DNA from 3 places in the Burkholderia mayonis genome. Region 1 is predicted to be linked to each of the others. Evidence: predicted binding sites of a transcription regulator. Region 1 holds the regulator's gene; each other region holds the start of a gene.
The links. Region 1 encodes FliA, which starts transcription of late flagellar genes. Its sites were predicted from a motif close to CTAAAGTTTNNNNNNNNNNNGCCGNTA; they were not measured.
Positions count from the first base shown of each region.

Region 2: the regulator FliA is predicted to act here: its motif matches at 3,043-3,069, upstream of WS70_RS05825 (DUF4088 family protein).
Region 3: the regulator FliA is predicted to act here: its motif matches at 2,102-2,128, upstream of flgK (flagellar hook-associated protein FlgK).

Region 1 is NZ_CP013386.1:244,332-249,071, reverse strand. It holds gene ahcY (adenosylhomocysteinase) at 1-1,037, opposite strand, end outside; S-adenosyl-L-homocysteine riboswitch at 1,072-1,211, opposite strand; gene WS70_RS01255 (RNA polymerase sigma factor FliA) at 1,338-2,069, opposite strand; gene WS70_RS01250 (MinD/ParA family ATP-binding protein) at 2,094-2,906, opposite strand; gene flhF (flagellar biosynthesis protein FlhF) at 2,899-4,617, opposite strand; gene flhA (flagellar biosynthesis protein FlhA) at 4,614-4,740, opposite strand, start outside.
Region 2 is NZ_CP013386.1:1,162,908-1,167,647, reverse strand. It holds tRNA gene WS70_RS05860 (tRNA-Asn) at 1-27, shown strand, start outside; tRNA gene WS70_RS05855 (tRNA-Asn) at 116-191, shown strand; gene WS70_RS05850 (CreA family protein) at 330-812, shown strand; gene WS70_RS05845 (AraC family transcriptional regulator) at 850-1,812, shown strand; gene WS70_RS05840 (AzlC family ABC transporter permease) at 1,996-2,664, shown strand; gene WS70_RS05835 (AzlD domain-containing protein) at 2,661-3,002, shown strand; gene WS70_RS05825 (DUF4088 family protein) at 3,240-4,025, shown strand; gene WS70_RS05820 (hypothetical protein) at 4,202-4,717, opposite strand.
Region 3 is NZ_CP013386.1:3,623,242-3,627,981, forward strand. It holds gene flgL (flagellar hook-associated protein FlgL) at 1-23, opposite strand, end outside; gene flgK (flagellar hook-associated protein FlgK) at 39-2,045, opposite strand; gene WS70_RS17490 (flagellar brake protein) at 2,218-2,976, opposite strand; gene flgJ (flagellar assembly peptidoglycan hydrolase FlgJ) at 3,200-4,129, opposite strand; gene WS70_RS17500 (flagellar basal body P-ring protein FlgI) at 4,130-4,740, opposite strand, start outside.

The DNA of each region.
Region 1 (4,740 bases):
TCGAAGTGGCCGATGTTGCAGACGATCGCGTTGTGGCGCATCGCCTTCATGTGATCGTGGCCGATCACGTGGAAATTGCCGGTCGCCGTCACGAAGATGTCTGCCTTGTCGGCCGCGTATTCCATCGTCACGACGCGGTAGCCTTCCATCGCCGCCTGCAGTGCGCAGATCGGATCGATTTCCGTGATCCACACGGTAGCTCCAAGGCCGCGCAGCGATTGCGCGCAGCCCTTGCCCACGTCGCCGTAGCCCGCGACCACCGCAACCTTGCCCGCGATCATCACGTCGGTCGCGCGCTTGATGCCGTCGACGAGCGACTCGCGGCAGCCGTACAGGTTGTCGAACTTCGACTTCGTCACCGAATCGTTCACGTTGAACGCCGGGAACGGCAGGCGGCCGTCCTTTTCCATCTGATACAGGCGGTGCACGCCCGTCGTCGTCTCTTCGGTGACGCCCTTGATGTGCGCGAGGCGCTTCGAGTACCAGTTCGCGTCGATGTCGAGGTGGCGCGCGATCGACTTGAAGAGCGCGACTTCTTCCTCGTTGGTCGGCTTGGCGATCGCCGAGCGGTCCTGCTCGGCCTTCGCGCCGAGGATGAGGAGCAGCGTCGCATCGCCGCCGTCGTCGAGGATCATGTTCGCGAACTCGCCGTTCGGCCATTCGAAGATGCGGTGCGAGAACTCCCAGTATTCGTCGAGCGACTCGCCCTTGAACGCGAAGACGGGCGTGCCGGCTTCGACGATCGCGGCCGCCGCGTGATCCTGCGTCGAGAAGATGTTGCACGACGCCCAGCGGACGTCGGCGCCGAGCGCCTTCAGCGTCTCGATCAGCACGCCCGTCTGGATCGTCATGTGCAGCGAACCCGCGATGCGCGCGCCCTTGAGCGGCTGCTGCGCCTTGTATTCGTCGCGGATCTGCACGAGGCCGGGCATCTCGGTCTCGGCGATGTTCAGCTCCTTGCGGCCCCAGCCGGCAAGCGCGATATCGGCGACGACGTAATCTTGCGAGGAATTGGAATCGATGACAGCGGCGTTCATCACGCCCTCCTTTCTAAAAAAGTTCTAGAAAATTGTGACGTGAGCGCCGTTCAAGTAAGCGGCCGGCATCGGCAGGAACGATCGCCGCTACGCGACGATACTGCGCCGACACACCGCTCGGTTGACCATTTCCGAGCCTGGCGGGCGGGGCCCGTCGCAACGCTCCTCGGAAACGAGGTGGGATTGTAGCAAATCGAGACGAAATTTTCCTATCGGGCGGGCCGGCCGCTCGCGCGCGGCATTTCGTCCGGCTTCGTCGGCGCGCTTTCCCGTTTCGCGCCCGATCGTCGCACGGACGGCTCAGCTCTCCGTGCCGACCCACGTCTGCTCGCGCAGCTTCGCGCGTAGCCGCGCGACCGCCTGGCTGTGCAGCTGGCATACGCGCGACTCGCTCACTTCGAGCACCGCGCCGATCTCGCGCAGGTTCAGGCCGCGCTCGTAGTACAGCGACATCAGCAGCTTCTCGCGCTCGGGCAGGTGCTCGATCGCATCGACGAGCGCGCTGCGCAGATGACCGTCGAGCAGCGCGGACAGCGGATCGGCGTGGTCGGCGCGGTAGCGGTCGAGGAACGGCTCGTCGTCGGCCGAGCGGTCGAAATCCTCGTAATAGACAAGCTGGCTGCCGTGCAGATCCTGCAGCATCGACTGGTATTCGCCGAGCGGCATCTGCAGATGCGCGGCGACCTCCGTTTCGTTCGCCGAGCGGCCGAGCCGCTGCTCGACCTGGTGAACCGCGTGCTCGACTTCGCGCGATGTCTTGCGCAGGCTGCGCGGCAGCCAGTCGTTGCTGCGCAGCTCGTCGAGCATCGCGCCGCGGATCCGCTGCGTCGCGTAGGTCTCGAACTGCGCGCCCTGATCTTCCTTGTAACGGCTCGCCGCGTCGAGCAGGCCGATCATGCCGGCCTGGATCAGATCGTCGAGGTCCACGCTCGCCGGCATCTTCGCGACGAGCTGCAGGCCGAGACGACGCACGAGCGGCGCGTATTGCGTCAGCACTTCGTCCTGGGAAATCTTGCCTTGAGCGTTATACATCGTGCCCTCTCTTCGTCGTGGCGTTCAGGCGGCATGAGCCGCACCCCGTTCAAACGCCGAACTTCCCGTCCGGACCCGGCCGACGCCCGGACCCGGGCGCATCGGCCAATACAGCAGATCGGCAGCGATCTGCCGGTAATCGCGCGCCGCCGCCGCCGACGGAAACGCGTCCACCACCGTGTGCGCGAGCCCGCGCGCGCGCTCGATCAGCGTATCGGCGGCGACGCATCCGGCGTCCGACAGCGACACCCGCAGATAGCGGCTCGCGACGCCCGCGAGGTTCTCGTACGCGGCCTTCGCGTCGGCGGCGCTCTGCACGTGATTCGTCAGCACGCGGAACTGCGCGAGCGCATGCGCGTAATGCAGCCGCTTCATGCACGCGTACGCCTCGGTGATCGCCGACGCCGACACGCGCGTGACGACGAGCACGTCGTGCGCGTCGCGCGCGAGCGCCGACAGCGCGCCGTTCGCGTCGAGCTGCGCGTCGATCAGCACGATGTCCGCCGCGCCGTCGCCGAGCGTCGCGAGCTGCGTCTCGCTGTAGCCGCCGCGCGCGAGCCGCGACGCCTCGCATATCGCGAATCCGAGCTCGTGCCGCACCGGCTCGCCGCCGCGCAACCACGAGCCGCACAGCGTCGCCGAGATCGAGCGGACGTTCGCGCGCTCGTCGACGACGAGCACGTCCTTGCCGAGCGCGGTCAGCGCCGCGGCGAGATTCGCGACCGTCGACGTGCAGCCGACGCCCGACGGTCCGCCCGTCACCGCGACGACGCGCGACGCGCGTCCGGCGAGCAGGCGCCGCAATCCTTCGGCCTGGTCGGTGATGCGTTTATCCAAAGCGGACCTCGTGCAGTTCGTTGCCTGCGCGCACGCTCAACGCGGACAGCATCGCCGGAAGATCGTCGTCGTGCGGCACGAACGGCGAATCCTCGCGCGGCGCGCAGAACGCGCTCTTCAGCAGGAATTTCTTCGTCGCGACGTACAGGTTCTCGGGTACTTTCTGGCCGGTCGACACGTAGTGCACCGGCAGCTTGTAGCGGATCACCGTGTCGAGCACGCCGCCCAGGTTGCTCGCCTCGTCGAGCTTCGTCAGGATGCAGCCCGCGAGATCGGGCAGGGCCGCTTTAGGCTGGCCGGCCGCGCTGCGGTACGCCTGCACGACTTCGTTCAGCGTGTCGCCGTGGCTCGTCGCGTTCAGCAGCAGCAGGCGCTGCACCGGCGTGTCCGCGCCGTGCAGCATCGCGATCTGGTCGGACACCGTGCGGTCGCGCTGGCTCATGCCGATCGTGTCGATCAGCACCATGTGCTTGTTGCGCAGCTCGGCGAGCGCGAGCTGCAGATCGCCGCCATCCTTCACCGCGTGCACCGGCACGCCGAGAATCTTGCCGAAGATGCGCAGTTGCTCGTGGCCGCCGATCCGGTAGCTGTCCGTCGTCAAGAGCGCGACCTTGCTCGCGCCGAAGCGCATCACGCAGCGCGCCGCGAGCTTCGCGGTCGTCGTTGTCTTGCCGACGCCCGTCGGCCCCATCAGCGCGAACACGCCGCCGCGCTCCATCAGCGCGTCCTCGCTGTCGAGCACGGGCAGGTTTGCCGCGAGCACCGTGTGCGCCCAGTCGGCCGCCGCGTCGAGCGTGTCGTAGCCTCCGCCTTCCGGCAGGTTGTCGACGACCATCCGCACGAGCTGCGCGGAGAAGCCCGCCGCGAACAGATATTTGGTCAGCGCGCCGTGCACCGGATTGCGGCGCTGGCGCTCGTTCCACATCAGGCCCGCGAACTGTTCTTCCATCAGCTCGCGCAGCGAGCCGAGCTCCTGCATCACCGTGTCGTTGACGATGCGCTCGATGCGCGCCTTCACCGCGTCCGCGACGACGGTCGCCGTGTCTTCAGGCAGGCGCAGCGCCGCGGCCCCCGACGTTGACGCATCGTCGGCCGGCAGCCGGCGCACGGTGTTGCGCACGATGTCGCGCGCCCATTCGGGCGGCTCGTCGGCGGCCGCGCGCTCGCGCGGCGCATGCGGGGCAGCCGTCGCCGCGCGCGGACGCGCGACGAGTTCCTCGTGCTGCTTCGTCAGCCGCTTCGCATGCTCGACGAGCCACGGTGCAGGCTCGGACGGCGCAGAGGCCGGCTGCGCGACGGCGGCCGGCGCATCGTCGTCGGCTGCCGCATCGACGCTCGCGCCGAACACCGACGAGAACACGTCGGGGATGCCGCCCGCCGCGTAAGGATTCGCGGCGGCGCGCAGCGCCGACGCGTTCGCCGAAGGAAAGATGACCGAGGCGGCGGGCGACGCGAACGACGGCGCTGAAGACGGATACAGCGCCGGCTGGCGCAGCGCTTGCGGCTGCGGCTGGGCCGCGCCGTGTGCGGCTTCGGCGGCCGCGCGCTGCGTCGAGATTTCGGCGAGCTCGGCGGCGGGCAGCGCGACGATCTCGACACGACCGTCGTCGAGCGTCCGGTTGGACAGTACCGCCGCGTCGGCGCCCATCGCTTCGCGCACGAGGCGCAGCGCGTCGCGGCTCGTCGGGCCAATGAATTTGCGAATGTTCAAGCGGTACCCCCGATGACGTTAACGACCTTGATCGTGCGCGTGTCCGGCACTTCGGCGTAGGACAGCACTTTCAATTGCGGCAGGCTGCGCCGCAGGAAACGCGCGAGCATCGCGCGCAGCGCG
Region 2 (4,740 bases), 920 kb from region 1:
CTGGTTCGAGCCCAGGTCGGGGAGCCAAGAATTGCAAAGGCCCGTTGCATACGGGCTTTTTCATGGCCGCCATCATTTTGCTGTCCCGGGCGTCAAGCATGCCGAATCGTCTTATTCCCCGATAGCTCAGTCGGTAGAGCGCCGGACTGTTAATCCGTAGGTCCCTGGTTCGAGCCCAGGTCGGGGAGCCAGCTTCGAAGGCCCGTCGTTCGCGACGGGCCTTTTTGCTTTTCTCTTCCGGGTTTTTCGTCGCGCCGCGCACCGTCGCGCCGGCCCCGGCATGCTAGAGTCGTGCTCTGCTTCTCGCCACGTCCCCAGATTCGCCGCCGATGAAAAACCGTGACTTCGCTGTCCTCGCGACCTGCGCCGCCCTCTTCTCGATCGCCTCGTCGGCCGCGCGCGGCGAGGAAATCGCGAGCGTCAACACCAATTTCCGCCTGACGGGTTCCGACCGCGTCGTCGTCGAGGCGTACGACGACCCGCTCGTCAACGGCGTCACCTGCTACGTGTCGCGCGCCCGCACGGGCGGCATCAAGGGCACCCTCGGCCTCGCCGAAGATCCGACCGAGGCGTCGATCGCGTGCCGGCAGGTCGGCCCGATCCGCTTCACCGAGCCGCTCAGGCAGCAAACCGACGTGTTCAGCGAGCGGATGTCGTTCGTCTTCAAGACGCTGCACGTCGTGCGCGTCGTCGATAAGAAGCGCAACACGCTCGTCTATCTGACCTACAGCGACCGGATCGCGACGGGCAGCCCGAAGAACAGCGTGACCGCAGTGCCCGTGCCGGCCGACACGCCGATTCCGGTCAGATAACGGGCGCGCCCGCTTCGGCCGACCGTCCGCCGCCGTCATGCGCCCCGAATACCCGCGCGAGCATGTCCGCTACTGGCGCACGCCGCTGCTGGCGGATGCGGATTTCGTCACGGCGACCTATCGCGACCACGCGTTCGCGCCGCACTGGCACGACGCCTACACGATTCCTGTCATCGAGGCGGGCGCCGAGCGCTACACGTGCCGCGGCGGCGCCTACGTCGCCGACACGGGCTCGATCCCCGTCATCAATCCGGGCGAAATCCATACCGGCTCGCGCGCAGCCGAAGACGGTTGGCGCTATCGCGTGAGCTACGTGCCCGTCGACTTCATCCGCGCGCTCGCCGACGAAATCGCCGGCAAGCCGCAGTCCGCGCCTTGGTTCAGGCTCGACGTCATCCACGACGCGGATCTTGCCGCGCGGCTCGTCGTCGCGCACCGGCTGATGGAGGCAAGCGGCACGACGGCGCCGCACGCGGCGGCCGATCGTGCGAATCGCGCGTGGCTTGGAGCAGACCTTGCGCCGGCCGGCGGCGGCGCTTCGGCTTCGCACGTCGCGGGCGGTCCGCCGTGGGGCGCGATCTCGCCGGACGGCGATCCGCTGTCGGCCGAAACCGCGATGCTCGACGCCTACTCGACGCTGATCGCCCGCCATGCGGGCAATCGCAGCACGCCGCGCGACGTGGCGGCCGACCATCGGTGCGTCGATGCGATGCGCGAGCGGCTCGCCGCCGATCTGTCCGAAACCGTGACGCTGTCGGACGTCGCACGAGCGGCCGGACTGTCGCCGTTTCATGCAGCGCGCCTGTTCTCGCGCGCGACCGGCATGCCGCCGCACGCGTGGCGCAACCAGTTACGCCTGCAGCGCTCGCTCGCGCCGCTGCGCGCCGGCGCGAGCGTCGCCGACGTCGCCGCCGCGTGCGGCTTCACCGATCAAAGCCACTTCACCCGCCATTTCAAACGGATGTTCGGCGTGCCGCCCGGCCGCTGGCAGCCGTCGTAGCGCCATCGCGCGGTAACGGCAGGCACGCAGCGGCGAAGCAAGAACGTACAAGCGGGCGCGCGGCCGGCCCGACTATCCTCCCCCGTATAGGAGGTAGCCGTCTTGTCCCAGTCCCGCCCCACCCATTCCCCGCCTGGCCGGCTCGGCGAATTCGCCGCCGGCGTGCGCGACACTATCCCGATGATGATGGGCGCCGCCCCCTTCGGCGTGATCTTCGGCACGCTCGTCACGACCGGCCCGCTCGCGCAGTGGCACGGCGAGCTGATGTCGCTCGCGCTGTTCGCCGGCTCCGCGCAGTTCATCGCGCTCGGCCTGATCGCGGGCGGCGCGAGCTACGCCGTCGTGCTCGCGACGACGTTCGTCGTCAACCTGCGTCATCTGCTCTATAGCGCGACGCTCGCGCCATACGTCGCGCACCTGCCGCTGCGCTGGCGGGCGGCGCTCGGCGCGCTGATGACGGACGAGGTGTTCGCCGTCGCGTACGCGCATTACCGCCATGCCGAGCCCGGCGCGACGGGGCCGTATCACTTCTTCGGTTCGGGCGTCGCGATGTACGTGAACTGGCAGATCTGGACGATCGCGGGCCTGCTGTTCGGCGCCGCGTTCCCGCGCCTGCAGTCGCTCGGTCTCGACTTCGCGATGGCGGCGACGTTCATCGCGATCGTCGTGCCGCAACTTGCCGCGCTACGCTACCTCGCCGCCGCCGCGACGGCCGGCGCCGTCGCGTTCTTCTGCCGCGCGTGGCCTTACAAACTCGGGCTGCTCGCGGCCGTCGCGGCGGGTGTCGCGATCGGCGTCGCGCTGACCTGGCTGAACGGCCAGCGTGCTCGCCGGCGCGCGGAGGCCGCATGAGCTACGCGCTGCTGATCGTCGGCATGGCGGCGCTCACGTACGCGATCCGCACGACGCTGTTCCTGTTCGGCGACCGCCTCGTCTTCCCGCCGCTTTTGCTCGCCGCGCTGCGCTTCGTGCCGGTGACGGTGCTGACCGCGATCGTCGTGCCGATGACGATCGCGCCGCACGGCGGCGACGCGGAGCTGACCTGGCGCAATCCCCAACTCGTCGGCGGCGTCGGCGCGGCGCTCGTGTCCGCCGCGACGCGCCGGCCGCTCGTCACGATCGCTGCCGGTCTCGCGGTGTTCTTCTTCTGGCAGGAAATCGTGCTGCCGCACGGCTGGCTGCCCGGCTGAGCCCCTCTCCATCGCCGGGCGCGACATCGCGCACACAGGCCTCAAGTTCTCGCGCGGGCAGCCGTTAAGAGGATGAAGCCCTGCGCCCGGCGACGCGATCCGGTCCACCGATGCGGCGCGACGACCGACGGCCCGCCCGCCGGCCGATCCGCAGCGCCGACACGCGGCCTGCCCACGTCGGCGGTGCGCGGGCGAAAGCGCCGGTCAAACCGACCGGCATCGAGCATCGAGATAGACATGGGCCAGATCACTCTCACCCTGAAAGACGACACCGTCGCTTCCTTGCGCAAAGACTTCGACGCGTTCGTGCGCGTGTCGCTCAAGCTCGATCCGCAATTCGTCACGCCTTCGTTCGAGGATTTCCTGCGCGCGAAGCTGCTCGACAGCATGGTGCCGCTTACCGAGCACGCGGTGCAGCGGCTGCTGCAAGGCGGTCAATATGCGTGGGCGAAGCGCACCCTCGACAAGGAATTTCCGGACGTCCTCGCGATCCTGATCCGGCAGGCGGGCGAATTCGGCTTCGGCGTCGCGTCGCGTTCCGAATGGACACCTGACGAGCTCGCGAAAGCATGCCGCGACTGGGCGGCCGCCGTCGTGTCCGGCGCGCAGGGCGACGCGGCGCTCGTCGATCCGCTCGCCGCACAGATCAAGGCGGCCGTCACCGACATTCAGACGCTCGAGGAGCGGATGCAGACGCCCGCGTGGCGGCTCGCCGAATCGCTGCGGCAACGCGTGTACGAAGCGAAGCTCGCGTGCGAGATGAGCGTCGGCAGCGTCGCGCGCGAAAAGCTCGGCGAACTGCGCGGACTGCTCAGGCTCGGCATCGCGCACGGCTCGTTCCAGAAGCAGGAAGCGCAGCAGATCATGGAATACCTGCGGCTGCTGAAGCCCGAGATCTTCGTCGAGGAGCCGTACGACGTTTTCACGCGGATCGCCGCATGGCTGCGCAGCGTGTTCATGGTCGCGGCGCCCGCGCGCGGCGCACAGAGTGCGTCGCAGCCACCGGGCCGGCGCCGCCCATAGCGCGCGGCGCGCTCGCCGAGTCGCGCAGATTCGCGTGCGCGCAACGAAAACGAACCGGACAAAGGAAACGGCCCGGACCGCATCATGCGGTCCGGGCCGTCGTCCATCGGTCAATGCTTGGCGGTCAGGCGGGCCTTCCGGGGCGAACCGCCCGCACGCCAGCCGACGGCGCTTGCTTACTGGCTCGCGCCGGCCTTCACGCCGCCGTTGACGGACAGCGAGCCGTTCGCACCGCCCGCGACGCCCTTGGCGAGACCGCCCGCCGCACCCGTAACGCCGCCGACCGCATTGCCGGCCGCGCTCGTCGCGCCGTTCACGACATTGCCCGCTGCGCTCGTCGTGCCATTGACGACATTGCCCGCCGTGCCCGTCGCATCGTCGACCATGCCGCTCGCCTTCGTCTTCGCGTCTGCGCCGACTTCGGCCGCTTCGTCAGCCTTCGCCTTGGCCTTGGCTTTCGCGTGCTTCACGTGCTTCTTCGCCGAATGCTTGGCGGCGTTCGCCGCCGCTTCCGGCGATGCAGCCACGTTGCCGCCCGCGTTCAGCTGTGCGCTTGCGCCTGCCTGCTGGCCGAGCACGCCGGCCGAGCCGCCGACCGAACCTTGCGTCTCCACGCCGGCCGTCTGCGCGAAAGCGGTCGTCGCCATCGCCGCCACCGCGGCACCGATCAGCATTGCACGAATCTTGGACATCGCAATTCTCCTCAACAAAGTCG
Region 3 (4,740 bases), 460 kb from region 1:
AGCTGAGAGCTGGAAATGCGCATCGCCGTCTACCTCGTTCAGTTGAACAGACCGAGCACGGTCTGGAACAGCGAATCCGCCGTCTGGATCACCTTCGCGTTCGCCTGATAGAGCTGCTGATACTGCATCAGATTCGCCGCTTCCTCGTTCTGGTTCACGCCCGACACCGACTGCTGCTGCGCCGTGATCTGGCCGACGAGCGCCGTCTGCGCGGTGCTCGACGCCTTCAACTGGCTCGCCGCGTTGCCGATCGCGTTCACGTAGCCCGCGTACGCGCCCGTCAGCGTCGTCGTGCCGTTGTTCATCGTCTTCGAGTTGACGAGCTGCGACAGCGCGAGCGCGTTGCGGCCGTCATTCGTGCCCTTGTTCGCGCCGATCGTGAACTGGTCGCCGTCCGCAGGCGTGCCCGACAGCGACACGCTCACGCCGTTGATCACGGTCGACGACGACGGCGGCTGCGTCGTGCTCGAAATCGTCATCGACGCGCCCTGCGACGGGTCGTACGGCACGGACGGCGTCGCGGTCGTGATGTCGTACGACACCGACGGGGGGCCCGCGACCGTCACCGTCGTGCCGACCGGGAAACCCGACAGCGTCTTCGACGATGCGTTGTACGTGAGCGTCGTCGTGCCGGACGGCAGTTGATAGCCCGTGCTCACCGATCCCTGCGTGATCGCGCCCGTGCCGCTGTTCGTCGGCGCGCTCGCCGCGAGCACCGGCGACGCCGCCGCGATCGCCGAGCCGTTCGAGGTCGCGAGCGCGAAGCCGTCGAGCGCGCCGCGCGTCGGCAGCACGGTGAACGCGTCGCCTGCGGCGGGCGTGCTCGTCAGCGACAGATTCAAGCCGCCGATCGTCATCGTCGGCGGCGTGGATGTCGGCGTCGCCGTGCCGACGACGCTGCCCGTCGCACGATCGGTCAGCGTGTATTTCGCGCCGTCGAACGACAGCGAGTAGTCGCTAGACGGCGGCTGCGTGCCGTCCGCGATCGACGCGGACAGCGTCGCGCTACCGGTATTGCCCTGGTTCGCATAGACGACCGGGCTGCCGACCGTGAAGAGATTGCCGCCCGGATTGCCGGACAGATCGATGCCGAGCGCGTTCTGCGCGTTGACCTGCGCGGCGAAGCTGACGGCGAGCGCGCCGAGCTGCGCCTGCGCGGGATCGAGCGTCTGGCGGCGGAACGCGAGCAGGCCGCCCAGCGTGCCGCCCGTCAGCGACACGTCGGGCAGGGGCTGGGTCTCGCCCGGCGGGTTCGCGCCCGCCATGCCCTTCGACACGATCGTGAGCTCGCTCGGATCGGACGGCGACGCGACGGCGGCGAGCTGATAGCTCGCGTTCCCGACGACGAGCGGCTGGCCGCCCGACAGGAACACGCTGTAGCTGCCGTTGCTCTGCACGACCTGCACACCCGCGAGCTGCGACAGGTTCGACACCGCGAGATCGCGCTGGTCGAGCAGTTGGTTCGGCGGCTGGCCCTGCGAGCTCGCCGACGCGATCTGCTCGTTGAGCTGCGCGATCTGCGTGGTGTAGCCGTTGATCTTCGTGACGGTGTCGGTGAGCTGCGAGTTCACGGTCTGGCGCAGCTGCGAGTACTGCTGGCTCGCGGCCACGAGCTGGCTCGCAAGCGTCTGCGCGTTGCTGATCGCGGTCTGCCGCGTGGACGGATCCGCCGCGTTGTTCGCGACCGTCTGCAGGCCGGTGAAGTAGTTCGTGATCGCGGTCGAGATGCCGGCCGTCGGGCTGCCGACGTAGTTGTTCAGCTGCGCGACGAGCGAATAGTAGGTCGACAGCGAGCTGCCCTGCGTCTGCGCGGCGTTGAGCTGGTTCGACAGATACTGGTTGTACTGGCGCTCGACGGTGACGGTCGTCACGCCTTGCGGCAGGTAGCCGCTGCTCGTGTACTGGCCGCTCGCTTCCGCGAAGACGGGACGCTCGACGGAATAGCCGGGCGTCGCCGAGTTGCTGATGTTCTGGCCGGTCGTGGTGATCCCCCAGAGCGCGGCGTTCAGGCCGCTGATCCCGAGGTTCATGAGGGTATTGGACATGCGCGATCCTATGAGCCGGCCGCGCCGCGGCCGCCGGGTTGCGTGGACTCCCGGTATAACGGCCGCGCGTGAGAAAAATTGAGGGACCGCATGCGCAAAAATGCGCGCGGCGTCCTGCGGTCGGCGCGCGAGCGCGGCCGCAGGCGTCGCGGGCTGCTTCGCCCGCCGCGAATCAGGCCCGCGCGAGCTGCCGGCGCTTCATCTCGAGCTGCGTGATGAGGCGCTGCAGCGTGTTCTCGGCGTTGCCCGGCAGCGATACGAAGCGAAAGCCGAGCTGGTAGCGGCGCGCGCCGTTCGGCGCGTCGGTCGAGCGGTGCGACACGAGCTGCAGATCGAGCGACAGCATCCCGTGGCCGTTCAGGTTCAGCTCGACGTCGGGCAGCGTCATGCCCGGCTCGAGCGCGGACACGCGCTCGTCGACCGTGCGCAGCCCGAGGCCGCCGAGCGACAGGTTGTGCACTTCGAACCGGAAGCTCTCGCCGTCCGGCAGCCTGCCGCAGCACACGTACGGATCGAGGATCGGCGCGTCGACGCGGAAATATTCGCGGCGCTGCACGCAGTACAGCACGTCGGGGAAGTCGGCTTCGAATGCGGGGAGGTTTTCGTAGCGGGTTTCGCGCGGGGTCGCGGTCGAGAATTCGACGCGCACGCCGTCCGGCGACGCATGGAACACGCAGTGCGGCGCGGCGAGAATGCCCGCGTTCTGATCGGCGAGCGCGCCCCAGTCGAACACGAAGGTTCGCGCGCCGACGTCGACGTCGAGGATACGGGTGACGAGCTGGCCGCCCTGATACTGGACGGTCAGGAAATCCCCACGATTGACGAGATTGCGCAGCTGGACGCCGATCTCGAGCGGATTGCGGCGGCCGTAATCATGGCCGGAATGCGCGGCGGCGCTCGCGGCCTGACTCGTCGACTGTTCGGTATTCATGGCTTGCCGGTATTTATCTCGATGCGCCCGGCGGGTTGGGGGCGCGTTATGACCGGGGCGCGATCCGCCCGATCGTTGGTCTCTCACGTTTAGCGGCAACAGCAGCGCAAAGTTTAGATCGAAACCGGAGTTTATTTTTTTAGCAAACGTTAAAACCGCGCGAGGCCAAAGCCTGGCGCGGTCCGAAATGTACCGAATGCACCGAACGATTGCTCGGTTCGCGTCAGCCGATCTGCTGCATGATCGTAATCAGCTTCTTCGCATAATGCGGATCGGTCGCGTAGCCGGCCTTCTGCATCCCGTGCGCGAAGCCTTCCGCGCTGTGCCCCGCATTCAGCACGCCCGCGTAGCGCGGGTTGTTCTTCAGCAGGTTCGCGTAGTCGGTCATCGCGTGCTCGTACGAGTCGTACGCGCGGAACTGCGCGACGACGCGGTGCGGCTTGCCGTTCGCGTATTCGGTCGTGACGGCCGACACCGTGCGCCCGGTCCAGCCCTTCGTCGCCTTGATGCCGAACACGTTGTGGCTCGACTCGCCGTTCGCGCCGCGGATCTCGCGCTTGCCCCAGCCGGATTCGAGCGCCGCCTGGCCGACGATGAAGCGCGCCGGAATGCCCGTCGCCGCGCTCGCCGCCTGCGCGGCGCCCGCCATCTTCTCGACGAACGCGTCCGCGTTCGCGGAGCTGCCGTTGCCCTTGAGCGGCGGCGTCAGCGCGCTCGCGGCCGAATAGCCGCGCGTGCCCGCCAGCGCGCCGTTTCCGGACGACGCGTTCGCATACGCCTTCGCAAGCGCGTTCATCGCGACAAGGCCGCCTTCGCCCTGCGCGTCGGGCGCGACGTTCGTGTTGCGCATCAGTTGCTTCGCCAGCGCGTCCGCGACGCCGATACCCTTCCCCGACATCTGCTGCGCGAGCTGCTGGTCGAGCATCGACGTGTACATCTTCGACGAGCTCGAATCGAAGGGGCTGTTCGACGGCGTCGCGTCGCGCATGCTCTTCAGCATCATCTGCGTGAACATCGCGTCGAACTGGCCCGCGACCATCTTCACGCCTTCGCGCGGCGTCGCCGCCGCGGCCTTCGAGCGCATCGCGTCGAACCCTTGAACGTCGAGCGCGAAGCGCTGCGACAGATCGTTCGCTTTCGTGAAAGTCGTCACTTAGATGATCTCCAGATCCGCGCGCAGCGCGCCCGCCGCCTTCATCGCCTGCAGGATCGACATCAGATCCGCGGGCGTCGCGCCGAGCGAGTTGAGCGCCTTCACCACTTCGGCGAGATTCGCGCCCGCCGTCACCATCCGCAGCGCGCCGTTGTCCTGCTTGAGCTGAATCTGCGACTGCTGCGCGACGACCGTCTGCCCGTTCGAGAACGGCCCCGGCTGCGACACGACGGGCTGCGTGTTGACGACGACCGACAGATTGCCGTGCGCGACCGCGCAGTTCTGCAGCGTCACCATCTGGTTCATCACGATCGAGCCCGTGCGCGCGTTCAGGATCACCTTCGCGGCCGCCTTGTCGGGACTCACTTCCAGGTTCTGCAGCCGCGCCATGAACGCGACCTGCTGCGCCGAATCGGCGGGCGCCGTGAGCTGGATCGTGCGGCCGTCGAGCGCCGTCGCGGTACCCGGGCCGAAGCTCGAATTCACCGCCGACACGATCCGCTGCGCGGTGCCGTAATCCATGTCGTTCAATTGCAGTTGCAGCACGCCGTTCATCTGCGCGATCGCGTTCGGCACCGACCGCTCGACGATCGCGCCGCCGGCGATCCGCC